DNA from 3 places in the Lentzea sp. NPDC036955 genome. Region 3 is predicted to be linked to each of the others. Evidence: riboswitches for the same ligand, from Rfam matches in the RefSeq annotation. Region 3 holds a riboswitch; each other region holds the start of a gene.

Region 1 (10,008 bases), on a different contig from region 3:
GGCGGTGGGGACGGCAGTTCGGGCCCTGGTTCTTCGGGGTCGCACGCGGAATCCCGATGATGGCGGAGACGGTGTCCGTGTCGGCCGGGGTGTCGCGGGTGTCGTTCGGAACCTTCATGACGTCCACCCTGCTGGGAACCGTCCCGATCTGCGCGGCCTACGTCTTTGCCGGGTCACGGGCGGACACCGTCGAGCAGATCGTCATGATCAGCGCATTCGGTTTCCTGGCCACCGCCGGGTTGTTCTACCTCCTGCGGCGTCTCGTGAAAACACCGTAAACCGCTTGCGCGGTGTGGTTTCCTGTAGTCAGGCCCGGTGCGCAGCAGAGGGTTACTTCGGTATCTCAGGTTCGACTCCTGAAGGCCGGCCAGTCCGGCTCTTCGCCCACCCCGGTGGGCAGTCACCTTCTGCGCCTTGACCTCGGGCCACCCTTCTGCCACGCCACCGAGTTCCTGAGAACAATTCGGTGGCGTGGCGTGGTTGTCTGTACGTGCACCCGGTGCGAAACCTTTCACCGCAAATGGGGCGGTCGCGGGTTTGAATCCCGTCAGCCGGATTCCTGTCCGCTGTGCGCTCCCCCGTCTCGCCTCCCGAGGGGGAAGAGCCATGTCGAAGTTCAACGTCCTGAAGGCGCGTCCGTTCGGGAAGAGCCCCATCGGGTCGAAGCGGTCCGGCCGCACCCACGAGGGCGGCGCCGGCTACGAGCGCACCGCGCTGGGCGAGCTGTTCCTGCTGGCCGTGTCGAACATGGGCGGCGAGCAGACGTTCTACGAGAGCGGCGGCACCCGCGACGAGCGCTACGCGCAGTTGGTGCGCACGGCGGCGTTGCAGGATCCCGAGTGGACGGCGCGGATGCTGGCGTGGCTGCGCGGCGAGGCGAACATGCGGACCGCGGCACTGGTCGGCGCCGCCGAGTTCGTGAAGGCGCGGCTCGAGGCCGGTGCCGACGCGGGCGTGACGAACCGCGCGGTCGTGGCGTCGGTGCTGCAGCGCGCGGACGAGCCGGGCGAGCTGCTGGCCTACTGGACCGCGGTCCACGGCCGGGCCGTGCCGAAGCCCGTCAAGCGCGGCATCGCGGACGCGGTGCGGCGGCTCTACGACGAGCGGTCGGTGCTCAAGTGGGACAGCGAGGCGCGCGGCTTCCGCGTGGCCGACGTGCTGAACCTCGTGCACCCGTCGCCGAGCGCGGCCTGGCAGGGCGACCTGTTCCAGTACGTGCTCGACCGCCGCCGCGACCCGGACGTCACCGTTCCCGAGTCGCTGCGGACCGTCGCGGCACGGCGGGAGCTGATGGCGTGGCCGGTCGAGCAGCGCCGGGCGTTGTTCGGGCGACCGGACGCGGCGGACGTGCTGCGGCGGGCCGGGATGACGTGGGAGTCGGTGGCCGGGTGGTTGCAGGGTCCGATGACGGCGCAGGTGTGGGAGGCACTGGCACCGTCGATGGGTTTCATGGCCGCGATCCGCAACCTCAGGAATTTTGACGAGGCGGGCGTGTCGGACGAGGTCGCGGCGCAGGTCGCGGCCCGGCTGGCCGACCCCGGCCAGGTGGCGCGGTCGCGGCAGTTCCCGTTCCGCTTCCTCTCGGCGTACGAGGCGGCGCCGAGCCTGCGCTGGGGCCACGCGCTCGACCGGGCGCTGCAGGCGTCGCTGGGCAACCTGCCGGCGCTGCCGGGCCGGTCGCTCGTGCTGATCGACACCTCGGGGTCGATGACCTGCACGGGCTACTCGGCGCGTTCGAAGGTCACGCCGGCCAAGGCCGCGGCCGTGTTCGGCGTGGCGCTCGGGGCCAAGGGCGAGCAGGTCGACGTCCACGGGTTCGCGACCGGCGTGTTCCGCCACGAGCTGCGGCGAGGGGCGTCGGTCATCAGCGAGGTCGACCGGTTCCTGGGCAGGGTCGGTGAGGTCGGGCACGGCACCGACGTCATCGGTGCGCTGAAGAGCTCGTACCGAGGGCACGACCGGGTGTTCATCATCTCGGACATGCAGACGGTCGCCGGGCCGGGCGGTGCCGGGGTCGACGACGTCGTGCCGCGGCACGTGCCGGTCTACGGGTTCAACCTGGGCGGGTACCGGCAGGGGGCGTTCGCGTCGGGCACGGGGAACCGGCACGAGTTCGGCGGCCTGACGGACGCGACGTTCCGCGCGGTTCCGCTGATCGAGGCGGGGCGCGACGCCGACTGGCCGTTCTGAGCAGGCAGGCCCGCACACGCGCTGTGTGCGGGCCTGCCGTCCGAGCGAGCACTAACTTTTCGTAAGTGCAATGGGGTACCCTCGCGGACATGGAGTTCACCGTGTTCGCGAAGGCGTGCCCGTCACGTCCCACGCTGGAGCACGTCACCGGCCGGTGGGGCAGCCTGACGCTGAGCGCGCTGGTCGACGGGTCGCTGCGGTTCAACGAGCTGCGCCGCCGGGTCGACGGCGTCAGCGAGAAGATGCTGTCCCAGACGTTGCACGCGCTGGAGCGCGACGGGCTCGTGCACCGCGACGCGCAGCCGACGAACCCGCCGCGGGTCGACTACAGCCTCACGCCGCTCGGGCGCGAGACGGCGGAGAAGCTGATGGCGTTGATCGTGCTGCTGGAGTCGCGGATGCCGGACGTGATCGAGGCCCAGCGCCGGTACGACGCCAGGCCCTGACCGGCCTCAGCACTCGATGACGTTGACGGCGAGACCGCCGCGCGCCGTCTCCTTGTACTTCACCGACATGTCCTTGCCGGTGTCCCGCATGGTCTTGATGACCTTGTCCAGCGACACGAAGTGCGAGCCGTCGCCGCGCAACGCCATGCGCACCGCGGTGATCGCCTTGACGGACGCGACGGCGTTGCGTTCGATGCACGGGATCTGCACCAGGCCGCCGATCGGGTCGCACGTGAGGCCGAGGTTGTGCTCCATGGCGATCTCGGCGGCGTTCTCGACCTGCTCCGGGGTGCCGCCGAGGACCTCGGCGAGACCACCGGCGGCCATCGAGCACGCGGAGCCGACCTCGCCCTGGCAGCCGACCTCGGCGCCGGAGATCGAGGCGTTCTCCTTGAACAGCACGCCGATGGCGCCTGCGGTGAGCAGGAACCTCACCACGCCGTCGTCGTTCGCACCGGGCACGAACCTGGTGTAGTAGTGCAGGACCGCGGGCACGATGCCGGCCGCGCCGTTCGTCGGTGCGGTGACGACCCGGCCGCCGGCCGCGTTCTCCTCGTTGACGGCCAGCGCGAAGAGCGTGACCCAGTCCATGACGCGCAGCGGGTCGGTGACGAAGTGCTCGCCCTCCAGCCGTTTGCGCATCTCGGCGGCGCGGCGGCGGACCTTGAGACCGCCGGGCAGGATGCCCTGCTCGGTGCAGCCGCGTTCGACGCACTCCTGCATCACGTGCCAGATGTGCAGGAGCCCGGCCCGCACCTCCTCCTCCGAGCGCCACGACAGCTCGTTGGCCATCATGATCTCGCTGATCGACAGGCCGGTCTCTCGGCAGCGCGCGAGCAGCTCGTCGCCGGTCAGGAACGGGTGCGGCAGCGGGGTCGAGTCGGGTTTGATGCGGTCGCTGCCGGACGCGTTCTCGTCGACGACGAAGCCGCCGCCGATCGAGTAGTAGACGGCGTGCTCGACCGGCTCGTCACCGCGGAACGCCTCGAAGCTCATGCCGTTGGGGTGCAACGGGAGCGACTTGCGGCGGTGCATGACGAGGTCGCGGTCGTGCGCGAAGCCGATCTCGTGCGTGCCGCCGAGCCGCAGCCGTCCACTCGCGACGATCTCCTCGACGCGGTGGGCGGCGGCCGCGGGGTCCACCTCCTCCGGGAGGTTGCCCTCCAGGCCGAGGAACACGGCCTTGGGGCTGCCGTGGCCGTGCCCGGTGGCGCCGAGCGAGCCGAACAGCTCGACGTGCACGCGGTCCACTTCGGACGCGCGGGCGCCGAGCTTCTCGACGAACATGGCGGCGGCGCGCATCGGGCCGACGGTGTGCGAGCTGGACGGCCCGATGCCGACGGAGAACAGGTCGAAAACGCTGATCGCCACTGATCAGTCCTTCGTGGTGGGTGCGAGCGGGTCAGTCCGAGGTGAGCTCGGCGTACTTGGCCGCGGTGAGCAGGTCCTCCGCGGAGTCCACGCGCACCTTGAACAGCCAGCCGGCGCCGTACGGGTCGGTGTTGATGATCGCCGGGTCGTCGACGACGGCGGTGTTGACCTCGAGGACCTCGCCGGTGACCGGGGAGAACAGGTCGCTGACGGACTTGGTGGACTCCAGCTCGCCGCAGACCTGGTTGGAGACGACCTCGGCCCCGACCTCGGGGAGCTGGACGAAGACGATGTCACCCAGCGCGTCCGCGGCGTACTCGGTGATCCCGCAGGTCAACGGGTCCTGGGTGCCCGGCGTCCAGTCGACCCACTCGTGTTCGGCGGTGTAGAGCAGGTTCTCGGGGAACTCCACGGCGACTCCTCTGGCAGATGACGGGCAGGAAACGTGCGCCCCCTCCGCCGTGCAGAGTTGCCTACCCCGAGTGGTCTTGCTGCCTGAGAGTGTGCGGGAGCTTGCCCCTTCGGCGCCCCGACCAGCTCGTCGAGGTCTCTCCCACCCGGGTTCTGGTGCCCGTCAGGGGCACCGCGGCCGTTATTCAGTTCCGGTGGGAACGCTATGTGGGCCCGCCACCGGGTGTCAACGCGGGACCGGTACAGGCGTGGCGCAGGTCGCTTTGTCCCAGCAGCACAACCGGCCTGGTCCCGAACAGTGCAACCCGCACAGTGACATGACCTCCCGGCTGCCCCACATTGTGAGATAGCAGCCAGCCGAAACGGAGGAGTCATCGTGCGGATCGCCGTTCCTCGCGAGATCAAGAACCACGAGTACCGCGTCGCCCTCACGCCGGCCGGGGCCCACGAGCTGACCAGCCGGGGCCACGACGTGTACGTCGAGCAGGGCGCCGGTCTGGGCTCCGCGATCACCGACGAGGAGTACCTCGCCGCGGGTGCGAAGGTCCTCCCGACCGCCGACGACGTCTGGGCCGAGGGCGACCTGGTCCTCAAGGTCAAGGAGCCGATCGCGGAGGAGTACCCCCGCCTGCGCTCCGGCCAGACCCTCTTCACCTACCTGCACCTCGCCGCCGACAAGCCGCTGACCGAGGCCCTGCTGGCCTCCGGCACCACGGCCATCGCCTACGAGACGGTGCAGCTGCCGAACCGCTCGCTGCCGCTGCTCGCCCCGATGTCCGAGGTCGCGGGCCGCCTCGCCCCGCAGGTGGGCGCGTTCAGCCTGATGAAGCCCTCCGGTGGCCGCGGCGTGCTGCCCGGCGGCGTCCCCGGTGTCGCCCCTGCCCGCGTTGTCGTGATCGGCGGCGGTGTGGCCGGTGTCAACGCCGCCACCATCGCCGTCGGCATGGGCGCCGACGTGCAGATCCTCGACACCAACGTCGACCGCCTGCGCCAGATCGACGCCCAGTTCCAGGGCCGCCTGCGCACGCTCGCGTCCAACTCGTTCGCGATCGAGCAGGCCGTCCGCGAGGCCGACCTGGTCATCGGCGCCGTCCTGGTGCCGGGTGCCGCGGCCCCGAAGCTCGTCTCGAACGCGCTGGTCGCGGAGATGAAGCCGGGTTCGGTGCTCGTCGACATCGCCATCGACCAGGGCGGCTGCTTCGAGGACTCGCGCGCCACCACGCACGCCGAGCCGACCTACGAGGTCCACAACTCGGTGTTCTACTGCGTCGCCAACATGCCCGGCGCCGTCCCCCGCACCTCCACCTACGCGCTCACCAACGTGACGCTGCCCTACGCGGTCGCGCTGGCCGGCAAGGGCTGGGAGAAGGCGCTGAAGGACGACCGTTCGCTCGCCCTGGGCCTCAACGCGCACGCCGGTCAGCTGACCAACGGCCCGGTGGCCGAGGCGACCGGCCTGGTGCACACGCCGCTGGAGTCCGTGGTCTGAGAGCCAGTCGGATGGAGGAGCCCCCGCACGCGGAGCACGCTGCGGGGGTTTCGCCTTTCACGGGCGCGCCTCCTCGCGGTCACCGCAGCGCGGCCACCCGCGCCTTGACCCCGTCGATCACGCAGTCCAGCCCGAACTCGAACTGCCCCTCCAGCGACCACAGCTCCTGCTGGTCCAGCATCTCGACGTAGCGGGGGTGCTTCTCCCGGTACAGGTCCGCGATCCGGCCGAGGTCCGGTGGCGGTTCGTCGTGGCCGCCGCGGCTGCGGAAGTTCGCCTCCGCCGTCGTGTACCCGACGACGAAGCTCGACACCGCCGACATCGCCTGCGACGCCTGGACCATCGTCAGGCCGGCCGCCCGCATGGGTTCGAGCATCGCGTCGGCCATGGCGACGGCGTTGGGACCGATGGTGGTGAACTCGCCGATGCCGCGCACCCACCACGGGTGTGCGAGCGCGAGGCGGCGGAACGCGTGCATCATCTCGCGCAGCGCAGGTTCCCACGCGGCGCCGGGGGCCGGGCGCGGGAACTCGCCGTAGATCTCGTCGAGGCACAGCTCGATGAGCGCGTCCTTGGTGGGCACGTGCCAGTACAGCGACATCGGGGCCGCGCCCAGCTCGGCGGCGAGCTTGCGCATGGACAGCTTCGCCAGGCCGTGCTCGTCCAGCACCTCCATCGCCTTGCGGACGATGGCCTCCCGGCTCAGGCCGAGGTGCTGGCCGCTCGCCGGCCTGGGTTTGCCGAACCACACGCTGTCCACGGCTCGATACTAGGCACGCCGCAGCAGCACGCTCGCCACAACACCTCCCAGGAACACGGACACGGCGCCGGCCACCAGGCTGACGCTCATGCCCGACGAGAACGCCTCGCGCACCACGGTCAGGTCCGCGCCGCTGTGCAGCGCCTCCGACAGCGACCGTCCCGGCACTCCGTCGGGCAGCGCGGCGACGAACCGCGCGGACAGCAGCGCGCCGAGGATCGCGATGCCGAACGACGAGCCCAGCTCGGTCAGCGTGGACGACAGGCCGGAGGCGATGCCGGCGCGTTCCGGCGGGATCGCGCCCATCAGTGCGTTGACGGCAACCGGTTGGGCCACACCGACACCGACGCCGATCAGCACCAGCCCGGCCAGCGTCGGCGGGTAGGTGGTGCCGATCGAGAGCAGCACCACGCCGCCCGCGACGACCGTCATGCCGAGCAGCATCGCCTTGGCGGCACCCAGTTTCAGCACGAGCTGACCGAGGGTGTTGCTGGTGACGAGCAACGCGATCGCCATCGGCGCGACGCGCAGGCCCGCCTCCAGCGGGCTGTAGCCGAGCACGCCCTGGAGGTGTTGCGTCAGCAGGAAGAGCGAGCCGGCCATGCCGAACGCCGCCAGCACGCCCGACGCCACGGCACCGGTGAACCGGCGGTCGGCGAAGAACCCGAGGTCGAGCATCGGGTCGGTGGTGCGCCGCTCCCACCACGCGAACACGGCCATCGCGACCAGCCCCAGTGCGAGCGGCACGCCGAACTGCGGCGAGCCGAACCCGTTCTCCGGCACCGAGATCACCGCGTACACGAGCGAGACCATGCCGATGATCGACAGGACCGAGCCGAGCACGTCCGGCCTGCGCACGGCCGGGTCCTTCGACTCCGGCACCAGGAACGCCACCGCCGCGATCGCGAGCAGCGCCACCGGCACGTTGATCAGGAACACCGAGCCCCACCAGAAGTGCTTGATCAGCGCGCCGCCGATCACCGGACCGGCCGCGAAGCCGAGGCTGGTGACCGCGGCCCAGATGCCGATGGCCTTCGGGCGTTCCTCCTCGTCGAACAGCTGCATCAGCACGGCCAGCGTGCCGGGCATCAGCAACGCCGCCCCGACGCCCATGAACCCCCGCGCCGCGATCAGCGCCTCGGACGAGTCCGCGCAGGCCGCCACGGCACTGCCCGCGCCGAACAGCGCCAGCCCTCCCAGCAACGCCCGCTTGCGGCCGAACCGGTCGCTCAGCGAGCCGGTCGTGAGCAGCAGGCCCGCCAGCGCCAGCGAGTAGGCGTTGATCATCCACTGGATGTCGGCGGTGCTCGCGCCCAGACCGGTGGAGATGGACGGGATCGCCACGTTCAGCACGGTGTTGTCCAGCACCACGACCATCACGGACAGGCAGAGCACGCCGAGCACGGCCCAGCGCTGCGGATGTGGCTGCACGCCGACGGTTTCTGTCGTGGTCGCACTCATGAAAACCTCCCCCTTACGGTGTACGATCAACTTACAGCGTACGAGACTGCAGGGCGCAAGGGGGTTTTTCTGAACAAGAGGGAAGAAGTGGGAAAAATAAAGGGCGGCCGCGCTCAACCAGCCTGGGGGTCACTGGGAGCGGGGCCGCCGGGACCAAATATAGCGGCTCTTCGGCGGTGGCGCCCAGCACCCCCGCCGAAACGCGACCCAAAAGTTGCCTCGACCAGACCACCGCCCGTGTCCCGCTCATCCGGCAAACGAGTGAAATCCCCCGCTGCCGGTGCGCCGAGCAGGGCCGACGGCCGATGAAGCAGGAGTCGGGTGTCCCTCGAAGGGAGATTCCATGGCTGAACCACAGGGCTGGATCCACTGCCACGACCCGTTCGGTCGAGACAGGTCGATGACCGTTCTGGTGGAGAACGACCGGGTTCTGCTGGTCGCACCACCGGGCGAGGCCGCTGTGATGTCCGCCACCCAGACGCGCCGGCTCGGCTCCCTGCTCGACCAGGCCTCGGCGAAGATGTGATGGACGAGGTCCTGCGCGACGCGGTGCTGCACCGGTTGGCGCTGCTGGAGGAGGTGGCCGAGCAGGGCGCGGCCGAGGCGCTGGTCCCGTTGGCCCGCACCGAGATCCACCGCCTGGCGGACGGCTGGCGGTTGCTGCTCACGCTGCACCAGCCCGACGAGGACGGCCGGTGCCGGACGTGCCCGAGCCGGCTGCGGTGGAGGCGGCGCTGGCCGTGCCAGGTCTGGAACACGGCACACCGGCACCTGATCGGAGAGGGGCTGCCGCACCGGGAACGCCGCGGGCCGCTGCGCAACCCGTTCACCCGATCCGGTGCGATCGCCGAAGTGCCCCCGCGGACCCCCGCCGAGCCCACGCCCGAGCTGCCGATCTTGACCGACGCACCGCAGGTGGTGCACCGCGCGCCGGTCGTGTCGCGGCCAAAGCACGCGTTGCCCGACTGACCATCAGGCAGGATGGGCCGCATGCATGACGGCAGCGGCCTCATCGCGGTGCAGAACCTGACCAAGCAGTTCGGTTCGGTCGCCGCGGTGCAGAACCTGAGCTTCACCGTGTCACCCGGCAGCGTGACGGGCTTCCTCGGCCCGAACGGCGCGGGGAAGACGACGACCCTGCGCATGTTGCTGGGACTGGTGAAGCCGACCAGTGGCATCGCGACGATCAACGGCAGGCCGTTCCACCAGCTCGGCCAGCCCGGCCGCGTGGTGGGCGCGGTGCTGGAGGCGCAGGGCTTCCACCCGGCGCGCACGGCCCGCAACCACCTGCGCGTGTACGCGGCGGCGATCGGCGTGCCGGACGCGCAGGCCGACCAGGTCCTCGGACTCGTCGGCCTCGCGTCCGCGGCGGACCGCAACGTCGGCGGGTTCTCGCTGGGCATGAAGCAGCGGCTGGCGCTGGCCACCGCGCTGCTCGGCGACCCGCAGGTGCTCGTGCTCGACGAACCCGCGAACGGCCTGGACCCCGAGGGCATCGCGTGGCTGCGGACGTTCCTGCAGTCCTACGCGCGCATGGGGCGCACGGTGCTGATCTCCAGCCACCTGCTGGCGGAGGTCGAGCAGACCGTCGACCAGGTGGTGATCATCTCGCGCGGGCAGACGATGTTCTACGGCCCGCTGGACCAGCTGCGGCAGTCGCAGCGCAAGCGCGTCCTCGTGCAGCCGTCGGACGTCAACTCGCTGGCGACCGCCCTGCGCACGGCCGGCGTGCACGTCGAGCAGCTGCCGGACGGGCGGCTCGCGGTGTCCGGTGTGGACGCCAAGTACGTGGCGGACACGGCGTTGCAGGCGAACGTGTCGATCTACGGCATCCAGGAGGAGCAGGTCGACCTCGAACAGCTGTTCTTCCAGCTCACCAG
Region 2 (10,008 bases), on a different contig from region 3:
GTCCAGATCGGCAAGTTCCGCCTGGTCTTCCTGACCGGTCCCGGCTCCGCGGGAGCCTGACGGTCCGGGGCCTGCCGGTCCCGGGTCTGCGGGATGACGAGCGTCGGGGCGGTGCTCACGCAGCTCCGCCCCGAGTTCCACCGTGCAGTGCTGTTGCCGTCTTCTCCACTGTTTTGCGCCATTGAGCAGTTCGCCGCGCTCCGCGGGAGTTTTCCTGCGTCGAGCCCGAACGCACTCGTGCGCTGACCGCCTTTGCGCGGAACTCCTGCCGGTTCGCCGTGCTTTCCGGGAATCGGCCGGCCTCTTCCGCTCGTTGTACCCGGTGCGGGGAAGAGCGGGTTCGAGCGGCCATCGTCTTGATCACGTTCTGCCCGCAACGATTGAGCACACGGCCCGCTTGGCGGGTAGCGTCGAACGCGTGTGCCGGGGGATGCTCGGAGACGTTCCGGGTACTCCCCAACGAGTCAGAGGGAGGCGAGACCCGATGAGCGAGATGCGTGTCGTGGGCGTCCGGGTGGAGCTGCCCCAGAACCAGCCGATCCTCCTGCTGCGCGAAACCGAGGGTGAGCGGTACCTGCCGATCTGGATCGGCTCGGTCGAGGCCACCGCGATCGCGCTGGAGCAGCAGGGCGTGCGACCGGCCCGCCCGCTCACCCACGACCTGCTCAAGGACGTCATCGGGGCGCTGGGCCGCAACCTCGAACAGGTGCGGATCACCGACCTGCAGGAGGGCACGTTCTTCGCCGAGCTCGTGTTCGACGGCGACGTGCGCGTGTCCGCCCGCCCGTCCGACTCGGTGGCCCTCGCACTGCGCGTCGGCGTGCCGATCCACGCGGAGGAGTCCGTGCTGGCGGAGGCCGGTCTGATCATCCCGGACGAGCAGGAGGACGAGGTCGAGAAGTTCCGCGAGTTCCTCGACTCCGTGTCCCCCGAGGACTTCCGGGGCGCCGACACCTGAGTTCCCCCGACTGTCGCTGACCGTCTTGTTCGGACCCGGCGCCGATCGGTGGGGTGTCCCTCGATCGGACTACTTTCCGCACATCATGGCCGCTAAACAATCACTAAACGTCACCTGAACGTCCTAGTTCGGGTGACGGTGCGGACCCCCGCCTCAGGTTGGGGGCCAACACTCCCCGCGCGTCGCGTTGACCTGCCCTCGGAGCGGTCTTACCGTCGAACTCGAGTGGACGTCGCCGGTCTGCGCGAGTGGACCAGGCGGCTTGACGGCCCCGACTTTCGTGGCCGTTGGCGAGGGGAGGCAGGCGTGGTCGAGGAAGCGCCCTTGCGGGCCGAATCCGGGCAGCAGGGTGAGCTGTTCCCGGACTCCTCGCTGCCGGACGAACTCGTCGGCTACCGGGGACCCGCGGCGTGCCAGATCGCCGGGATCACCTACAGGCAGCTCGACTACTGGGCCAGGACCGGCCTGGTCGCGCCGACGGTGCGGATGGCGCACGGCTCCGGCAGCCAGCGGCTCTACTCCTTCAAGGACATCCTCGTCCTGAAGGTCGTGAAGCGGCTGCTGGACACCGGGGTCTCGCTGCAGAACATCAGGGTCGCCGTCGACCACCTGCGCCGCCGCGGCGTGCAGGACCTGGCGCGGATCACGCTCTTCTCCGACGGCACGACCGTCTACGAGTGCACCTCCCCCGAGGAGGTCGTCGACCTGCTCCAGGGCGGGCAGGGCGTGTTCGGCATCGCGGTGAGCGGTGCGATGCGGGAGATCAGCGGGACCATCCACGAGTTCCCGGCCGAACGTGCGGACGGCGTGGAGATCGCGCCGATGACCGAGGACGAGCTGACCCGCCGCCGCCGGGAGCGCGCCACCGGCTGACCCGCTGTCGCCGGCTCAGCCGGTTCCGTCGCTGAGACGTAGGTCGCGTCGGTGGGGACTGGCGGGCCTGCCTGCGGGTACTCTTCACGGGTAGTCGCTGAACTCAGGCGGGAGAGACCGGGTGCTGCACCCGGCGCCGAAGGAGCAAGTTCCTCCCCGGGAACCTCTCAGGCACCCAGGACCGCGTGAGCGAGACGCCTCTGGAAAGCGGATCTCTCGAGATCCCGCCGACGGTGAAAGCCCGCTCTCGTGGCGGGTGAACCTCTCAGGCGCCCGATGCCGGGTACGGACAGAGCGGGGAGGGCACCAGGACACGTGTGCCCGCAGCCCCCCGGAGGCGTTAGATGACGCAGGACCGCATTCCGCTCGCCGCTCTCGAGCACGGCACCCCGTTCGCGGACCGGCACGTCGGCCCGCGCCCCGCCGAGCTCGCCCGCATCCTCGACGTGATCGGTGTCGGATCGCTGGAGGAGCTGGCGCAGCACGCGGTGCCCTCGTCCATCCACGAGCGCGACCTGGTGCTGGACCTGCCGGCGCCCGCCACGGAGACCGAGGCGCTGGCCGAGCTGCGCGCGCTCGCCTCCCAGAACCGGCCGATGACCCAGATGATCGGCCTGGGCTACTACGACACCGTGACGCCGGGCGTGATCCTGCGCAACGTCCTGGAGTCGCCCGCCTGGTACACCGCGTACACGCCGTACCAGCCGGAGATCTCGCAGGGCCGCCTGGAGGCGCTGCTGAACTTCCAGACGATGGTCGGCGACCTGACCGGCCTGCCGATGGCCAACGCGTCCATGCTGGACGAGTCGACCGCCGCCGCCGAGGCCATGACCCTGGTGCGCCGCGCGGGCAGGGCGAAGTCGAACAAGTTCGTCGTGGACGCCGACACGCTGCCGCAGACGCTGGCCGTGATCGAGACCCGCGCCGAGCCGCTGGGCATCGAGGTCGTCGTCGCCGACCTGTCGCAGGGCATCGAGGGCCTGGGCCTGGGCGGTGACTTCTTCGGCGTGCTGCTGTCCTACCCCGGTGCGTCCGGTGTGGTCCGCGACCAGGCCGCGCTGGTGGAGGAGATCCACGCCGCCGGCGCGCAGGCCGTCGTCGTCGCCGACCTGCTGGCGCTGACGCTGCTGCGCCCGCCCGGTGAGATCGGCGCGGACGTCGTCGTCGGCACCACCCAGCGCTTCGGCGTGCCGATCGGCTTCGGCGGCCCGCACGCCGGCTACATGGCCGTCCGCTCCGGCCTGGAGCGCCAGCTGCCCGGCCGCCTCGTCGGCGTCTCCGTCGACGTCGACGGCTCGCTGGCCTACCGCCTGGCGCTGCAGACCCGCGAGCAGCACATCCGCCGTGAGAAGGCGACCTCGAACATCTGCACCGCGCAGGTGCTGCTCGCCGTGATCGCGTCGATGTACGCGGTCTACCACGGCCCCGAGGGCCTGCGCGCCATCGCGACCCGCGTGCACCGCCTGGCCACCGTCCTCGCGACGGGCCTGTGCGAGGCCGGTCTCGACGTCGTGCACGGCGAGTTCTTCGACACCGTGCAGGTGCGCGTCGAGGGCCGTGCCGCCGAGGTCGTCGCGAAGGCCCGCGAGCTCGGCATCAACCTGCGCCTCGTGGACGCCGACGTCGTGGCGGTCGCTTGCGACGAGAAGACCACGCGTGCGCACGTCGTCGCCGTGTGGGAGGCGTTCGGCGTGACCGGGTCCGATGTGGACGCGATCGACACCGACACCGCCGACGGCATCCCGTCGGACCTGCGCCGCACCTCGGACTACCTGACCCACCCGGTGTTCCACGCGCACCGCTCCGAGACCGCGCTGCTGCGCTACCTGCGCGCACTGTCCGACAAGGACGTCGCGCTGGACCGCAGCATGATCCCGCTCGGCTCCTGCACGATGAAGCTGAACGCGACCGCGGAGATGGAGTCCATCACCTGGCCCGAGTTCTCGACGCTGCACCCGTTCGCGCCGGTCGAGGACGCGAAGGGCCTGCTGACGATCGTGTCGGACCTGGAGGCGTGGCTGGCCGAGGTCACCGGCTACGACGCCGTGTCGCTGCAGCCGAACGCCGGCTCGCAGGGCGAGTTCGCCGGCCTGCTGGCGATCCGCGCCTACCACCGCGCCAACGGCAACTCCGCCCGTGACGTCTGCCTGATCCCGTCGTCCGCGCACGGCACGAACGCCGCGTCCGCCGTCATGGCCGGCATGCGCGTCGTCGTCGTGAAGTGCGACGACAAGGGCAACATCGACATGGGCCACCTGCGCACCACGGTCGCCGAGCACGCCGACGACCTGGCCGCGATCATGATCACCTACCCGTCGACCCACGGCGTGTACGAGGACACCGTCCGCGAGGTCTGCGGCCTGGTCCACGACGCGGGCGGCCAGGTGTACGTCGACGGCGCGAACCTCAACGCGCTGATCGGCCTGGCCCGCTACGGCAAGTTCGGCTCGGACGTCTCGCACCTGAACCTGCACAAGACGTTCTGCATCCCGCACGGCGGCGGCGGCCCCGGCGTCGGCCCGATCGGCGTGAAGTCCCACCTCGCCCCGTTCCTGCCGAACCACCCGCTGCAGCCCACCGCGGGCCCCGAGACGGGCGTGGGCCCGATCTCCGCGGCCCCGTGGGGTTCCGCGTCGATCCTGCCGATCTCGTGGGCGTACGTGCGCATGATGGGCGGCGACGGCCTGCGCCGCGCGACCCTGACCGCCGTGGCCGCGGCGAACTACGTGGCGCGCCGCCTGGACGAGCACTACCCGGTCCTCTACACCGGCGAGGGCGGCTTCGTGGCCCACGAGTGCATCCTCGACCTGCGCCCGATCACCAAGGCCACCGGCGTGACGGTCGACGACGTGGCGAAGCGCCTGGCCGACTACGGCCTGCACGCCCCGACCATGTCGTTCCCGGTCGCCGGCACCCTGATGGTCGAGCCCACCGAGTCCGAGGACCTGGCCGAGATCGACCGGTTCATCGACGCCATGATCGCCATCAAGCGCGAGATCGACCGCGTCGGCGCCGGCGAGTGGCCCGTCGAGGACAACCCGCTGCGCAACGCACCGCACACCGCGGCCTGCGTGACCGTCGGCGAGTGGGACCACCCGTACACCCGCGAGGAGGCCGTGTACCCGGCCGGTACCGGTGCTCCGAAGATCTGGCCGCCGGTCCGCCGCATCGACGGCGCGAAGGGTGACCGCAACCTGGTCTGCTCCTGCCCGCCCCTCGAGGCCTACAGCAGCTGATCCACACCGCGGAGGAGGGGCGCACCCAGGGGCGCGCCCCTCCTCTCACGCTCCGACCGGACAGGTCTCGTCGCCGCAGTTCTCCTGCTCGGTGATGCCCGGCCTGGTGAGGTCGTGCTCGAACGCGAAGTGGAAGCAGTCCGGGTGCATCCGCTCGAACAGCTCGAAGTCCTCCGGGGCCAGCTCCACGGCCTCACCGCACCGCTGGCACGTCTGTTCCTCTGCCACGGTGGAATGGTCTCATCCGCGCCGGGCGAACAGCACCGCGCCGTCCTCGCCGAGCAGCCACTGCGCCTCGACCGCGAACCCGGCGTCGCGCAGCCACGCCGCCACCCGCTCCGGCCGGCGCAGGTGGACGTGCACGCGCATCGGGTGCCCGCCGTAACCCCGCGTCTTCAGGTTCGTGCGGTCGCCGACGTGGAAACCCAGCTGCAGCAGCCCGCCCGGCCGCAGCGCGTCCCGGAAGTGCCCGAGCACGACCGGGACCAGCTCGTCCGGCACGTGGATCAGCGACCACCAGGCCAGCACCCCGCCGACCCGGTCGCCGAGCGGGTCGGTCATCGACCCGACCTCGAACCGCAGCCCGGGGTGGTTCCGCCGGGCGAGCGCGACCATGGCGGGGGAGAGGTCGATCCCGAACGCGTCCGCGCCGAGCCCGTGCAGCAGCGCCGTGACGTCGCCGGGGCCGCAGCCGACGTCGGCGACGGGACCGTCCACCTCCTCGGCGAACAGCCGCAACGCCGCCCGCAGGTGCGGCATCCCGTCCAGCAGGCCGCGCGTGTAGTCGGCGTAACTGGCGGCGACCGTGTCGTAGGACTCGCGGGTGTCTGCCAGCCAGTCGGTCACGCCGGGAACCTACTCCTCGAACGGCTCCGCGCGGTGCCTTCCGGACAACGCCAGCGACGAGATCCACGTGTCCGGGTCACCGTCCCAGTCCATCGCCCTGATCTGGTCCACCGACCGCCGCCCGCCGATGGCCCGCATCAGCTCGAACGACGTCGTGCGCAGCGTCCCCTCCGGCTCGCCGTGCCCGAGCACGCGGTCGCCGTGCTCCAGCACCACCCGCAGCGCGGGCACGTCGTTCTCCCGCATCCGCTGGTCGAGCTGCTGCAACGGCCGGGTCAACGCCGCACGCACCACCTGCGGGTCCCGGTCGCCGGGCACGCCCAGCGCGGCGCGCAGGTCGTGTTCGTGCGCCACGACCTCGGCGATCAGCACCGAGCCCATGGGCGTGTCGAAGAGCGGAGCGGCCAGCTCCCGGTTCGCGTCCCACTCGGCGAAGGCGTCGTCGAGCGAGTTGCCGCGGCGGTCGCGCACCTGCCGTTCACCCCACTCGCCGGACTCGACACCGTCGAACCGGCGGTCCGCGAAGTCGCGCAGACCGCCGGCCAGGTGCGCCACCACGTCCTTGACCGACCAGCCGGGGGTCGCCGCGACGGGCGTCTGCGGGTCCCGGCCGCGCACCAGCTCGGTGATGCGCTGCTGGGCGGCGTCGTAGACGGGGGCGTTGGTCATGGGCTCAGACCTCGTACTCCAGCGCGTAGGTGCCGCTGCCATCCTCCGCCCAGTCCACGGTCACCGCACCTTTCGCGCCGAGGAACCGCCCGGTGCCGTCGACGACCTCGATCGACCCCTCCACAGCGGACCGGTAGGCGCCGACGTGCCGCAGCACCAGCGTGCCCTCGTCCGTGGTGACCTCCTCGATCGCGGTCGTCCACGCCACGTCGTCGCCGTAGTACATGAGGTACCGGCAACTGCCCGTACCGCTGATGTCGCCCGCGTACCCGAACTGGACGTGCGCCTCGGTGAGCTTGCGGCCCTCGACGTCCCGGTAGGACCGGCCGTCCCAGGTCTTCTCGTCCCAGCTCTTCACTTCGATGGTTCCGGTTGCCTTCATGGACCCCACCCTGCTGGCAGAACCTGACAGTTCGTGTCAGGTTTGTGGCATGAAGTCGAGCCGGCTCATCCAGGTGCTCCTGTTGTTGCAGTCCCGCGGCCGGATGACCGCCGACGAGCTGGCGGCCCGGCTGGAGGTCTCGCCCCGGACCATCTACCGCGACGTCGAGGCCCTCGGCGCCGCCGGCGTCCCCATCTACGCCGACCGCGGCCCGGCCGGCGGCTACCGGCTCGTCGACGGCTACCGCACCCGGCTCACGGGACTGACCTCCGGTGAGGCGCGGTCGCTGTTCCTCACCGGCCTGCCCGGTCCCGCCCAGGAGCTGGGCCTCCAGGAGTTCGCCGCCGCGGCCCAGCTCAAGCTCCTCGCCGCGCTGCCCACCGAGCTGCGCGCCAGGGCCGAGCAGATCCGGCAGCGGTTCCACCTGGACACCCCGACGTGGTTCCGCGGCGACGAACCGACCGCGCACCTCGCCACCATCGCCGACGCCGTCTGGGAGCAGCGCCGCGTCCGCATGACCTACCGGCGGTGGGGGCAGCAGACCGTCACCCGCGAGGTCGACCCGCTCGGTCTGGTCCTCAAGGCGGGCACCTGGTACTTCGTCGGCAGCCTGCGCACCTACCGGGTGTCGCGGGTGCTGGAGCTGGAGGTCCTGGACGAGACGTTCGACCGGCCGGACGACTTCGACCTCGCCGCCTTCTGGGCCGGGTGGTCCGAGGAGTTCGAGGCCCGCATGTACGGCGAACGCGTCACCGTGCGCATGACCAGTGCCGGTCTCGACAAGGCGCGGTACCTGCTCAGCGGCCACCAGGCCCGGGTCGTCGCACAGCTCGCACCGCAGCCGGGGGAGGAGTTCGGCTTCCCGACCGAGTCGCTCCGGCACGCCCTGCCCGACCTGCTCAAGTTCGGCCCCGACGTGGAGGTCGTGGCACCCGACGAGCTGCGCCGCGAGGTCGTGGCCGCGATCGAGGCGATGCACCGGCTCTACAACGGTGCGAAGCTACCCGCATGGTTCCGCTGATCTCGCTGAACAACGGAGTACGGATCCCCCAACTCGGCTTCGGCGTCTTCCAGGTGCCGGAGGACCAGGTGCCCGGTGCGGTCACGACCGCCATCGAGGCCGGCTACCGCAGCATCGACACGGCCGCCGCCTACCGCAACGAGTCCGGTGTCGGCGACGCGATCGCGGGCGTGCCGGACCTGTTCGTCACGACCAAGCTGTGGAACTCCGACCAGGGCTACGACTCGACGTTGCGCGCGTTCGACGCGAGCACGCGCCGCCTGCGGCGCGACGTGCTGGACCTCTACCTCATCCACTGGCCGACCCCGCGGCGCGAGCTGTACCCGGAGACGTGGCGCGCGCTGGAGCAGCTCTACGCCGACGGCCGGGTGCGGGCCATCGGCGTCTCCAACTTCCACACCCGCCACCTGCAGCGCCTCTTCGACGAGTTCCCGACCACCCCGGCGGTGAACCAGATCGAGCTGCACCCGTTGCTGCAGCAGGAGGAGATGCGCAAGGTCCACGTGACCCACCGCATCGTCACCGAGGCCTGGTCACCGCTCGCCCAGGGTGCGCTGCTGGGCCGCCCGGAGATCACCGGCCTGGCCGAGAAGTACGCGAAGACCCCGGCCCAGATCGTGCTGCGCTGGCACGTCCAGCTCGGCAACGTCGCGATCCCCAAGTCCGTCACGCCCTACCGGATCAGGGAGAACATCGACATCTTCGACTTCGAGCTGGCCCAGGACGACATGACCGTGATCGCCGAGCTCGACAACGGCACCCGCACCGGCCCCGACCCGGACCGCTTCAACGTCGCGTGACCGCACCGGCCGAGCCACCGGTGTCCCCGGTGGCGCGGTTCACCCGGCCGTGCGCAGCCCGTCGAGGTAGAACCGCAGGAACCGCCGCCACCGGTCCGGTTCGGTGTCGACCGACTCCCTGATCACCTGCGACATCGCCCACGTCAGCGTCACGAGGTCCGCGAGCTCGAAGTCCGCGCGCAACACCCCGGCGTCCTTGGCGCGCTGGATGATCCGCTCCGCGTGCCCCATGCCGCGCCCGCACGCGCTGGTGGCCTCCTCGGACGGCACCAGCCGCCGGGCGATCGCGTCGTTCAGCCCGTGGTCCTGCGCCTGCAACGCCACCGTGCCCTCGACGAAGTCCGCGAAACCCCGCCACGGGTCGGGCGCGGCCAGCGCGGCCGCGCCGATGTCGTCGAGCACCGCCAGCCGGCTCGGGAAGATCGAGTCGATGAGCACCTGGCGCGTGGGGAAGTGCGCGTAGAGGGTGCCGATGCTGACCTGGGCCCTGCGGGCGATGTGCTCCAGCGCCGCATCGAGCCCTTGCTCACCGAACACGTCGACGGCCGCCGCGAGCAGCTTGGCGCGGTTGCGGGCGGCGTCCGCGCGCAGGGGCCTGGTTGCCATGGCGGCATTCTACAAACGCCCCCTAAGTCGAGCCTCCCCTCGACTTCTGTGATACCGTCACTCCCACAAGTCGAGGACACCCTCGAATTAGCCGGAAGGTGCAGCTCATGTCCCTCGCAGCAGTCATCGGCGTCGGCCCCGGTCTCGGCATGTCCATCGCGCACCGGTTTGGACGAGAGGGCCACGACGTGGCCCTGGTGTCCCGCACCGACACCCGGCACAGCCGCTACCTCGCCGAGCTGGCGCAGGCCGGCGTGAAGGCAGAGGCGTTCACCGCTGACGTGCGCGACCGCGACCAGCTCCTGTCCACCCTGGACCGCATCGGTGGCGAGGTCGAGGTGCTCTACTACGGCCCTGGCGCGGCCGACCCAGACCTGCCGATGAAGCCGATCACCGAGATCACCGCCGCGGACGCCCAGAAGGCGCTGACCTGGCTGTACCCGGCCCTCGACGTCGTGGGCCACGTCCTGCCGGGCATGCTCGACCGCGGCAGCGGAGCGCTGCTGTTCGCAGGCGGCCTCAGCTCAGTCGTGCCCATGCCCGGCTTAGGCGCGCTCACGATCAACGCCGCAGCCCTGCGCAACTACGCGGTGACGCTCAACGCGGCACTGGCCGAC
Region 3 (10,008 bases):
CGCAACACCACGCTGATCCGCTCCTGGCAGCGGTTCAACGAGGTGTTCGAGACGGTCGCGTACTACGGCTCTGACGAGCACGAGTGGGCGTACCTGTTCGGGCGCGCGGACGTCGTCGAGGACCCGACGGCGCTGATGGTCGAGCGGTTGGCCACGGCCGGGTACCGGCCGGAGTCGATCGACGACCTGGCGTTGCTGGGCAACAGCATTCCGCCGTACCGGGTGCGGCAGTCGCTGGCCTGAGCCGGTTTCCGGCACGAGAGAGGGGCGCTTCCCGGTCACCGGGAGGCGCCCCTCCTCCGTTCGTGCGCGCCTAGCCGAGCGCCTGCTTCAGGAAGTCCACCTGGAGCAGCAGCAGGTTCTCCGCGACCTGCTCCTGCGGCGTCATGTGCGTGACACCCGACAGCGGCAGCACGGTGTGCGGCCGGCCCGCCGCCAGCAGGGCGCTGGACAGGCGCAGGGTGTGGGCGGCCACGACGTTGTCGTCGGCGAGGCCGTGGACGATCATCAGCGGGCGGGAGAGCTTGTCCGCGTCGGCGATGAGCGAGTTGGAGTCGTAGACCTCTGGCCGCTCGTCGGGGTGGCCGAGGTAGCGCTCCGTGTAGTGGGTGTCGTAGAGGCGCCAGTCGGTGACCGGGGCGCCGGCGATGCCCGCGTGGAACACGTCCGGGCGGCGCAGGACGGCCAGTGCCGACAGGTAACCGCCGTAGGACCAGCCGCGGATGGCGACCCGGTCGAGGTCGAGGTCGGGTTCGAGTGCCGCCGCGGCGTGCAGGGCGTCGACCTGGTCCTCCAGGGTGGCGCCGGCGAAGTCGAACGCGATGGCGCGTTCCCAGGCCAGACCGCGGCCGGGGGTGCCGCGGCCGTCGGCGACGAGCACCGCGAAGCCCTGGTCGGCGAGCCACTGCGAGGCGAGGAAGGCGTTCTGGGCCGTCAGGACGCGCTGGGCGTGCGGGCCGCCGTACGGGTCGAGCAGCACCGGGAGCTTGGTGCCCGGCACGTGATCGGCAGGCAGCAGCAGGGCCGCGCGCAGGTCGCGTTCGCCGAGGGTCAGCATGCGCGGGGACGCCCTGATGACCGGCGTCTCGGCCCACGACTCGATCTCGCGACCGCCGACGGTGACCTTCGAGCCGTACCAGTCCAAAGAGGACGATGCGAGCACAACCGTGTCACCGCCCCGGACCGCGGTGTGCACACCATCCCCTGTGGACAGCCGCTCGACCGTCGCGCCGACGGAGTGGACGTGCACCTGGGTGGGGTCGTCGGCGGAGGCCGCGATCAGCACGGAGTCGTCGGTGATGTCCAGGACCCGGCGCACCTGCAGGCCTTCGGTCACGACGTCGTCGCCGACCTGCAACGCGTACTCGTCGCCGGAGTGCACGATCCGGACCAGGCGGCCGTCGGGCGTCCACGCCGGGGCGCCGTCGCTGACCTCCAGCCACACCGGGTCGGTCTCGACGGCGAGCTCGGACACCGCACCGGTCTCCGGGGCGAGCGAGTGGACGCGGCGGGTGCGCTGGTCGCGGGTCTGCGTGGTGATCAGCGGCGCACCACCGGCTGACCAGTGCACGTCGTTGAGGTAGTCGAACTCCAGCAGCACCGGCACGAAGGTGCCGTCCAGCGACACCACGTGCAGCGACACCGCGGCGTTGTCCGTGCCCGCCGCCGGGTAGGCGATCTCGGTGGCCGGCGTCGCGGGGTTCGCCGGGTCGGCGATGTACCAGCGGCGCACCGGGGAGTTGTTCACGCGCGCGGCGATGAGGCGGGTGCCGTCCGGCTCCCACCAGTAGCCGCGGTAGCGCGACATCTCCTCGGCGGCGATGAACTCGGCCAGGCCGAACGTGACGTCCTCGCCGTCGGGCACGGCGACCGCGCGGTCGTCGCCCGAGTCCAGCTCGACCACGCGCAGGGTCCCGCGCGTCACGTACGCCACGCGCTGCCCCGTCGGGTCGACGCGCGGGTCGATGACGCCGCCACCGGTCGGCAGCTCGCGCACGTCCCCGCTCACCAGGTCGGCCACGAACAGGCGGCCGGACAGGGCGAACGAGGCGACGTTCGCGTCACCGGACAGGGCGTAGCCGACGATGCCCGCGCCGGACTCGCGCGTGCGTTCGCGGCGGGCCTTCTCCTCCGCGGGCAGGTCCTCCGGATCGGTCAGCAGGCGGCCGGGATCGGCCACCAGCCGTTCGACGCCGGTGGTCGTGTTCAGCTCCCACAGCCCGTTCGCACGGCTCGTGGCCGTGGCCGGGCGCAGGAAGAACACGCGCGAACCGTCCGGCGACACCGCGAAGGTGCGCGGTGCGCCGACGGTGAACCGCTGAGAGCGCGCCTGTTGGCGCGGGAAGGAGATGTCGTTGCCCACCCGCTCACACTATCCCGCGCGCGAACGCGGGGGCATGGGAACGAAACCGCTGGTACGACGCACGTACTCGGCGTACCCCGGCCGGCGCGACACGATGTCCCTCTCGAGCAGCGGTTTGCCCGTGCCCTTGGCGAGCAGCCACGTCATGACCACCGGACTGATGACCGTGAGCGCCGCCGGCCAGGAGTGCACCGCGAACAGGAAGAGACCCCACCACACCACGGCGTCCCCGAAGTAGTTGGGGTGCCTGGTGTAGCGCCACAACCCGCGGTCCATGACGGCGCCCTCGTTCGCCGGGTCCGCCCGGAACCGCGAGAGCTGCCAGTCACCGACTGACTCAACTGTGAAGCCGACCACCCACAAGGTCGTTCCGACCCAATCTAACACTCCCCACGGCGCGTCAAGGTGCTGTGCGACCTGCACCGGCAGCGACACGATCCACATCAGAACGGCCTGCAACAGGTACACCCGGTACATCCGCAGCCGCGGATTTCCCTTGGCGCGCTTGAGGATGTCCCGATAGCGCGGGTCCTCGTCCCTGGTCCGGTTGCGCAGGAGGATGTGCACGCCGAGCCGGACGCCCCAGATCACCGTGAGCGCCGTGACCAGCACGTTCCGCACCGGTTCGCCGTCCGCGAACAGGAACGTCACCACCGCGATGACCGCGAAGCCAGGTCCCCAGGCGGAGTCGACCAGGTCGTAGCGCTTGCGCCGGTCCGCGTAGCCGAACAACGCGGTGAGCAGCACCAGCACCACGAGGAAGCTGACCGGGTAGCTCACCGGGCCACCAGCTCACGGCGCACGCGCGGCATGCCGCTGCGGCCGTTCTCGCTCGTGCGCACAGCGAGGACCTGGTCCACGCCCATCCGTCCCTCCTCGAACGTCAGCGCGCCGCCGGCGAGGTAGAGCCGCCACACGCGCGCCTGACCCTCGCCGACGAGCGCGACGACCTCGTCCCACCTCTCTTCGAGCGTCCGCGCCCACGCGCGGACGGTCCAGACGTAGTGCTCGCGCAACGCGTGCACGTCCCGGATCTCCAGCCCGGCCGCCTCCAGGAACCCGGTCGTCTGGCTGACCGGTCGCATGTGCATGTCCGGTGCCACGTACGACTCGATGAACGCACCACCGCCCGGCGCGTTCCGGCCGCGCGACATCTGCTGCAGCAGCAGCCGCCCCTCTGGCTTGAGCAGCCGGTGCAGCGTCGCGGCGTACTCGGGGTAGTTCCGCTCGCCGACGTGCTCGCCCATCTCGATCGTGGAGATCGCGTCGAACGGTTCGCCGCGCACCTCGCGGTAGTCCTGCAGCCGCACCTCGACCCGGCCCTCCAGCCCTTCGGCCGCGATGCGCGAGAGGACGTGCTCGCGCTGCTGAGCGGAGATCGTGACCCCGGTGGCGTGCACGCCGTAGTGCTTCGCCGCGTGGATGATCATCGAGCCCCACCCGCAGCCGACGTCGAGCAGCCGCATGCCGGGCTGCAGGCCGAGCTTGCGGCACACCAGGTCGAGCTTGTTGTGCTGCGCCTGCTCCAGTTCCTCGTCCTCGGCGGTGAAGTACGCGCACGAGTAGGCCATGCTCGGATCGAGCACGAGCCGGTAGAAGGCGTTGCTCAGGTCGTAGTGGTGCGAGATCGCGTCCCGGTCCCGCTTCTTGCTGTGCAGCGCGCCTTTGAGCCGTGCCTCCTCCTTCGGCGCGTCCGGGTTGCGCCCGACCACCTTGAGGTCCAGCGCGAGCCGCACCACCTCGGTGAGCTTCGGCCTGCGCGTGACGCCGCGCCGCACCAGCCCCCAGACCTGGGAGAGCCCGGCCGCGAGGTCGCCTTCCACGTCGAGCTCGCCGCTCACGTACGCCCGCGCGAGCCCGAGCTCGTTCGGGCTCCACACGAGCCGGCGCAGCGCGTCGCGGGAGCGGAGCACGAGCACGGTCCCGTCCTGTGGGCCGGCCACGCTCCCGTCCCACGCCCGAATCCCGATCGGAAGCGGCGCACCCAGCACCCGTTCCGCCACTCCTGCCAGCTGACCAGCGACGACCACCCTGCACCTCCTGCGAAACCGGCTCCGCCTGACGTTCGGGACGGCAAGAGGTTCGGTTCGTTTCTGAACCGAGACGCAACCACGCCCGTATGGCCCGGTAGAGCGAACGACGGACAAGGAGGACATGAGTGTGATCCGACGTAACCGCATTGCCATCGGGCTCGCCGCGGGACTGGCAGTTGTGCTGGGTCTTGGTGTCTGGAGCGCCACGGGAAGTGGCACGAACTCGAAGCCGGTGGCACAGACCGAAACCGACCTGGGCGTCCTCGGTGACTACGGCGACGTGGGTCAGCCCCCGGTGCTCCAGGAACCCGCTCAGGCGCCCGAGACCCCGGTTCAGCAGCAGGCACCGGAGACCCCGGCCGCGCAGCAGCCCCCCGCAGCCGCACCGGTCAGCTCGCTGAAGCTGGTCGGCAAGCCGGTCGACAAGATGGGCCTGGTCGTCCAGGACGGCGACGGCCGCACGATGTACCGCTTCGACAAGGACACCCCGAAGCCGGAAGGCAAGTCGAACTGCAACGGCCAGTGCGCCATCACGTGGCCGCCGCTGCTGTCGGACACGATCCCGCAGGTCGAGGGCATCGACTCGAAGCTCGTCTCGCTGATCACCCGCGCTGACGGCAAGAAGCAGGTCGCGATCGACGGCTGGGCGCTCTACGCCTACTCGCAGGACCCGAAGCCGGGCGCCTGGAAGGGCCAGGGCGTCGGCAACACCTGGTTCGTGATCCAGCCCGACGGCAAGCGCAACGTCGAATGCCTTCCCCCCGGCGTGACGGTGCCCGCGGCCTAGTCCCCTTGCAACGACCATCCCGTTAGGACGGTCCACCTGACACACACGACACCCTGACACGCGAAACCCCGGCCCTGGGGAAGGGGCCGGGGTTCCCGTCGTTCCGCTCTCACCCGATCGAGTGGTCTTTCACGTCACGCGGGGGCCCCGCGTTCCCCACAGGGAAACGCGGGGCCCCCGCGTGACGTTCGAACAGGCGGAGAAGGGGCGGCGCCGGAGGTCCGGTGCCGCCCCTTCGTTGCCACAGGGTCAGAGCAGGGTCAGAGCGTGGAGTACAGCGGGTGCTTCGCGGCCAGCACCTCGACGCGGGCGCGCAGCTCGTCGATCGTGGCGCCCGGCTTGAGGGCCTCGGCGATCACGTCGGCGACCTCGGTGAAGTCCCCCTCGCCGAAGCCGCGGGTGGCCAGTGCCGGGGTGCCGATGCGCAGACCCGAGGTGACCATCGGCGGGCGCGGGTCGTTGGGGACCGCGTTGCGGTTGACCGTGATGCCGATCCGGTGCAGCACGTCCTCGGCCTGCTTGCCGTCCAGCTCGGAGTTGACCAGGTCGACCAGGACCAGGTGCACGTCCGTGCCGCCGGTCAGCACCTTCACGCCGGCCTGCGCGACGTCGGGCTGCGAGAGGCGGTCGGCGAGGATGCGGGCGCCGTCGAGGGTGCGGCGCTGGCGGTCGGCGAACTCCTCCGACGCGGCGTGCTTGAACGCCACGGCCTTGGCGGCGATCACGTGCTCCAGCGGACCGCCCTGCTGGCCGGGGAACACCGCCGAGTTGATCTTCTTGGCGATGTCGGCGTCGTTCGACAGGATCACGCCGCCGCGCGGACCGCCGAGGGTCTTGTGCGTCGTCGTGGTCGTGACGTGGGCGTGCGGGACGGGCGAGGGGTGCAGGCCCGCGGCCACGAGGCCCGCGAAGTGCGCCATGTCGACCATCAGGTAGGCCTCGACCGAGTCCGCGATGCGGCGGAACTCGGCGAAGTCCAGCTGGCGCGGGTAGGCGGACCAGCCGGCGACGATCAGCTTCGGGCGGTGCTCGGTGGCGAGGCGCTCGACCTCGGCCATGTCGACGCGGCCGTCACCGTCGGAGACGTGGTACGGCACGACGTTGTAGAGCTTGCCGGAGAAGTTGATGCGCATGCCGTGGGTCAGGTGACCGCCGTGCGCGAGGTCCAGGCCGAGGATCGTGTCGCCGGGCTGCAGCAGCGCGAACATCGCGGCGGCGTTGGCCTGGGCGCCGGAGTGCGGCTGGACGTTGGCGAAACCGGCGCCGAAGAGCGACTTGATGCGCTCGATGGCGAGGCGCTCGACGACGTCGACGTGCTCGCAGCCACCGTAGTAGCGGCGGCCGGGGTAGCCCTCCGCGTACTTGTTGGTCAGCACCGAACCCTGGGCCTGCAGCACCGAGACCGGCGTGAAGTTCTCCGAGGCGATCATCTCGAGGGTGCCCTGCTGGCGCGCCAGCTCGGCCGCAACGGCCTGCGCGACCTCGGGGTCGTACTCCGCGAGGGAGGCGTTGAACTGGTCGGACATCTGGAGGATCTCCCTACTTGGCGCGCTTGTAGAACGGAAGTGCGACGACCTCGACCGGCTGCTTCTTGCCGCGGACGTCCACCAGCAGAGGGGTGCCGGGCGCGGAGCTCGCCCGGTTCACGTAGGCCATCGCCACCGAGTAGCCCAGGGTCGGCGACAGCGCGCCCGAGGTCACCTCGCCGACGACCTCGTCGCCGTTCAGCACGGCGTAACCGTGGCGGGGCGCGCGGCGCTCGGGGGTCTTCAGACCGACCAGCACGGAGTCCACATCGGACTCGGACACCTCGGTCAGCGCCTCGCGGCCGACGAAGTCGCCCGGCTTGTCGAGCTTCACGACCCGGCCGAGACCCGCGTGGTACGGGGTGAGCGAGGTGGTCAGCTCGTTGCCGTACAACGGCATTCCGGCTTCCAGGCGCAACGTGTCGCGGCAGCCGAGACCGCACGGCTTGAGCTCGTGCGGCTGCCCGGCCTCCAGCAGCGCCGTCCACACTGCGGCGGCGTCGTCGGGCGCGACGAACAGCTCGAAGCCCTCCTCGCCGGTGTAGCCGGTGCGCGCGAGCAGCGCGTCCACCCCGGCCACCTTCGAGGGGTAGGAGGCGTAGTACTTCACCGTCGACAGGTCGGTGTCGGTCAGTCCGGCGAGGACCTCCACCGACTTCGGGCCCTGGATCGCGATCAACGCGTAGTCCGTGGACCTGTCCGTGACGGCGGTGTCGAACCCGGCGGCCCGCTCGACGAGCGCCTCGGCGACCACGGCGGCGTTCGAGGCGTTGGCGACGACCATGAACTCCTCGTCGCCCAGCCGGTAGACGATCAGGTCGTCGACCACGCCGCCGTCGGCCTGGGTGATCATCGTGTAGCGGGCCTTGCCGACCGCGAGCGCGGAGATGTGGCCGACCAGCGCGTAGTCGAGCGCGGCACCGGCCTGCGGCCCGGTCAGCACGATCTCACCCATGTGCGTGAGGTCGAACAGGCCAGCGGTGGTGCGCACGGCGTGGTGCTCGGCCAGCTCGCTGGAGTAGCGCAGCGGCATCTTCCAGCCCGCGAAGTCGGTGAACATCGCGCCGAGCGACTCGTGCTCAGCGTTCAGTGGCGTGAGGCGGGACATCAGAACGCTCCTCCAGGGTGCGCCGAAGAGCCGGGCCAGGCCGGCTGAGGCAACAGAAGAATGACACGGTCCACCGGAGACTCCTCACCAGAGCGAGCCTCCCCCTCTGTCATGAGCCTGAGAGCTTCGTCGCCGGAGCGACTTGCACCGTGGGCGAGGCTCCTGATGAGCCTGCTTTCCAGAGTTGCCTTCGTCGTGCGGTATCTGTGCCTGAGAGATTCCGGGGAGGAGTTGCTCCTTCGGCGCTCCCGCTGAAGGGAGCTCTCCCGCGCGACATCGACGGCCGTGTTCAGTTGGTTGCCCCAGACGCTAGCAGGCCGAACGTCACAGCGGCACGCCCTGAGCAGTCTTCTCCACCACCTTGCGCTCCGCCCAGAACGACAGGAACGGGATCGTCCCCGCGACCAGCACGAGCGCGGTGCCCTTGATGGACCAGCGCAGCTTCAGCGCCAGGTCGACCGAAAGCACCAGGTAGATGGCGTAGAGGAACCCGTGGATCGGGCCGACGACCTTCATCGCCTGGTCCATGCCGGCGGCGTACTTCAGCACCATCGCCACGACCAGCAGCAGCAGGAAGACACCGACCACGTAAGCCATGACCCGGAACCGGGTCAACGCACCCTTCATCTGCCCGCCTTCGCTCAACGACCGTCCCGCGCGTTGAGGTCCGCGAGCATGCGGTTGTAGGCCGCGAGCTCCGCGTCTTCTTCGTCGTCGAAGTGCTCGACAGGCGCGGGTTTGACGGCGTCAACGGTAGTCACCGGTGCGACGGGGGGTGCAACCGGCTCCGGTGCGGAGAGAGCCTCGTCACGGCGCTGGCGCGCGAGACGGCGGAACCGCCACACCATGAAGAGGGGGAAGAGGCCGAAGAGCGGCCACTGGAGCACGTACCCGAGGTTTTGGAACGTGCCGCTCGCGGACTCGAAGCGCTGCCACTGCCACCACGCGAGCCCGCAGCAGAGGACCAGCGCCGCCAGACAGGCGAGCGCGATCAGCACACGCTGGGGAGTAAGGAGGCCGCGCACGACCTCCACACTACTGGGGTGAGGCCTCCTGTCAGGAGGCCACCCGTGAGGGGTAGCGCGCCACGGGAGCGCGCGTGCCCGTTTGCGAGTGAACTTCGGGGCTGCCGATGCCTCGACAGCCCGCTTCTCCTACGCCACGCCGTCCCGGCGCTGCCTCTGCAGACGAGCAACGCACCAGGCCGCGGCCGAACCGCGGCGGAGGTGCTGGAGAACCGTCATCGGTCCCAGGCGCCTTCCGAGGTCGGCAGGCGTGAGGCCGGCGGCGCGGTAGTCGAGCGCGCGCTGGTCCAGCGGGCTGATGCCCGCGTCCCACCACTGCTCGGCCTCGGCGACGTCGCCCACCAGCTGCCAGTAGCTCGCCGCGGCGGCGAGCAGTGCCTCGGGTGCCTCCGGCGCCCGCTTGCGCATCGCGGCCACGTAGGCCGGATCCGCCGAGTCGACCTTGACCAAGCCACGCGGCCCACTCCTGCCTCCCCGCTGCACGGGGATGCCGGGCGCCGAGGGGGGAGCCTCCGCGAGCCACGCGTTCTTGATCCGGTTCACCTCCTGCATCTCTGCGTCGTCAGACCGTTCAGCCGCCCACTGCTGCAACAGCTCGTGGACCCCGGAGTCCTCGACCATCCATGCCTCCTCGTCGGTCGGGGATCGGCCATTGCAGCGGAAGGTATTCGGTAGGTCTGACAATCGCCAGACCCTGAATCGCCAGAACACCCGTTACCAGTGCGTGATTGGCCTCATTCCACCCGTCCGGCTCAACGCGGAGGGCCGAGGATCACCGAGGGTCACTAGGCGACGGGGGTGGCCGTCCCGAAGAGGCTCCTGACGAAGGTGATGATCGACTCCGCACCCTCGCGCAGCCAGCCGAGGGCCGTCTGGACCCCCGACGCGGACTCTTCCGGCTGGGTGATCAGGAGGAACAGCACCAGCGCGACGCCCGCCAGCACCAGCACCTTCTTGAGGTTCACAGGTCCCTCTCCGTCCATGTCGCTCACAGGTGGGCGGCGAACCGCCCGTGTCACCCGACATGCTCCCTCATTCACCCGTGCGATGAACAACCACCACGCCAGGCGGGGCGGCGGATCCACCGCCACCGCACGTCTGCACCGGGCCTGTTGTCACCCGAATGGCGGCTAAAGCCGCCGGTTTCCAGCGCCGATGTCCTGGGCA

Evidence for each region. Region 3 has a riboswitch for glycine ahead of gcvT (glycine cleavage system aminomethyltransferase GcvT). Riboswitches for the same ligand answer to the same signal wherever they lie in the genome.
Region 1: another riboswitch for glycine. It lies ahead of gcvH (glycine cleavage system protein GcvH); the one in region 3 lies ahead of gcvT (glycine cleavage system aminomethyltransferase GcvT).
Region 2: another riboswitch for glycine. It lies ahead of gcvP (aminomethyl-transferring glycine dehydrogenase); the one in region 3 lies ahead of gcvT (glycine cleavage system aminomethyltransferase GcvT).

Annotation. Positions count from the first base shown of each region.
Region 1 is NZ_JBVJRC010000005.1:461,798-471,805, reverse strand. Features, by position in the region: gene ACZ7CF_RS19550 (TVP38/TMEM64 family protein) at 1-278, shown strand, start outside; gene ACZ7CF_RS19545 (TROVE domain-containing protein) at 607-2,190, shown strand; gene ACZ7CF_RS19540 (winged helix-turn-helix transcriptional regulator) at 2,280-2,636, shown strand; gene ACZ7CF_RS19535 (L-serine ammonia-lyase) at 2,643-4,007, opposite strand; gene gcvH (glycine cleavage system protein GcvH) at 4,039-4,419, opposite strand; glycine riboswitch at 4,481-4,573, opposite strand; gene ald (alanine dehydrogenase) at 4,795-5,907, shown strand; gene ACZ7CF_RS19520 (TetR/AcrR family transcriptional regulator C-terminal domain-containing protein) at 5,987-6,667, opposite strand; gene ACZ7CF_RS19515 (MFS transporter) at 6,677-8,128, opposite strand; gene ACZ7CF_RS19510 (hypothetical protein) at 8,472-8,654, shown strand; gene ACZ7CF_RS19505 (hypothetical protein) at 8,654-9,097, shown strand; gene ACZ7CF_RS19500 (ABC transporter ATP-binding protein) at 9,119-10,008, shown strand, end outside.
Region 2 is NZ_JBVJRC010000008.1:92,531-102,538, forward strand. Features, by position in the region: gene garA (glycogen accumulation regulator GarA) at 1-60, shown strand, start outside; gene ACZ7CF_RS27210 (bifunctional nuclease family protein) at 485-958, shown strand; gene ACZ7CF_RS27215 (MerR family transcriptional regulator) at 1,265-1,831, shown strand; glycine riboswitch at 1,930-2,025, shown strand; gene gcvP (aminomethyl-transferring glycine dehydrogenase) at 2,176-5,067, shown strand; gene ACZ7CF_RS27225 (hypothetical protein) at 5,113-5,295, opposite strand; gene ACZ7CF_RS27230 (class I SAM-dependent methyltransferase) at 5,308-5,913, opposite strand; gene ACZ7CF_RS27235 (maleylpyruvate isomerase family mycothiol-dependent enzyme) at 5,923-6,582, opposite strand; gene ACZ7CF_RS27240 (DUF3224 domain-containing protein) at 6,587-6,964, opposite strand; gene ACZ7CF_RS27245 (helix-turn-helix transcriptional regulator) at 7,014-7,985, shown strand; gene ACZ7CF_RS27250 (aldo/keto reductase) at 7,973-8,785, shown strand; gene ACZ7CF_RS27255 (TetR/AcrR family transcriptional regulator) at 8,825-9,391, opposite strand; gene ACZ7CF_RS27260 (SDR family NAD(P)-dependent oxidoreductase) at 9,499-10,008, shown strand, end outside.
Region 3 is NZ_JBVJRC010000007.1:104,658-114,665, forward strand. Features, by position in the region: gene ACZ7CF_RS24215 (spermine/spermidine synthase domain-containing protein) at 1-243, shown strand, start outside; gene ACZ7CF_RS24220 (S9 family peptidase) at 314-2,362, opposite strand; gene ACZ7CF_RS24225 (DUF1295 domain-containing protein) at 2,372-3,142, opposite strand; gene ACZ7CF_RS24230 (class I SAM-dependent methyltransferase) at 3,139-4,332, opposite strand; gene ACZ7CF_RS24235 (COG4315 family predicted lipoprotein) at 4,628-5,182, shown strand; gene glyA (serine hydroxymethyltransferase) at 5,443-6,708, opposite strand; gene gcvT (glycine cleavage system aminomethyltransferase GcvT) at 6,722-7,816, opposite strand; glycine riboswitch at 7,916-8,003, opposite strand; glycine riboswitch at 8,005-8,095, opposite strand; gene ACZ7CF_RS24250 (DUF3817 domain-containing protein) at 8,141-8,443, opposite strand; gene ACZ7CF_RS24255 (hypothetical protein) at 8,458-8,814, opposite strand; gene ACZ7CF_RS24260 (helix-turn-helix transcriptional regulator) at 8,971-9,462, opposite strand; gene ACZ7CF_RS24265 (hypothetical protein) at 9,627-9,806, opposite strand.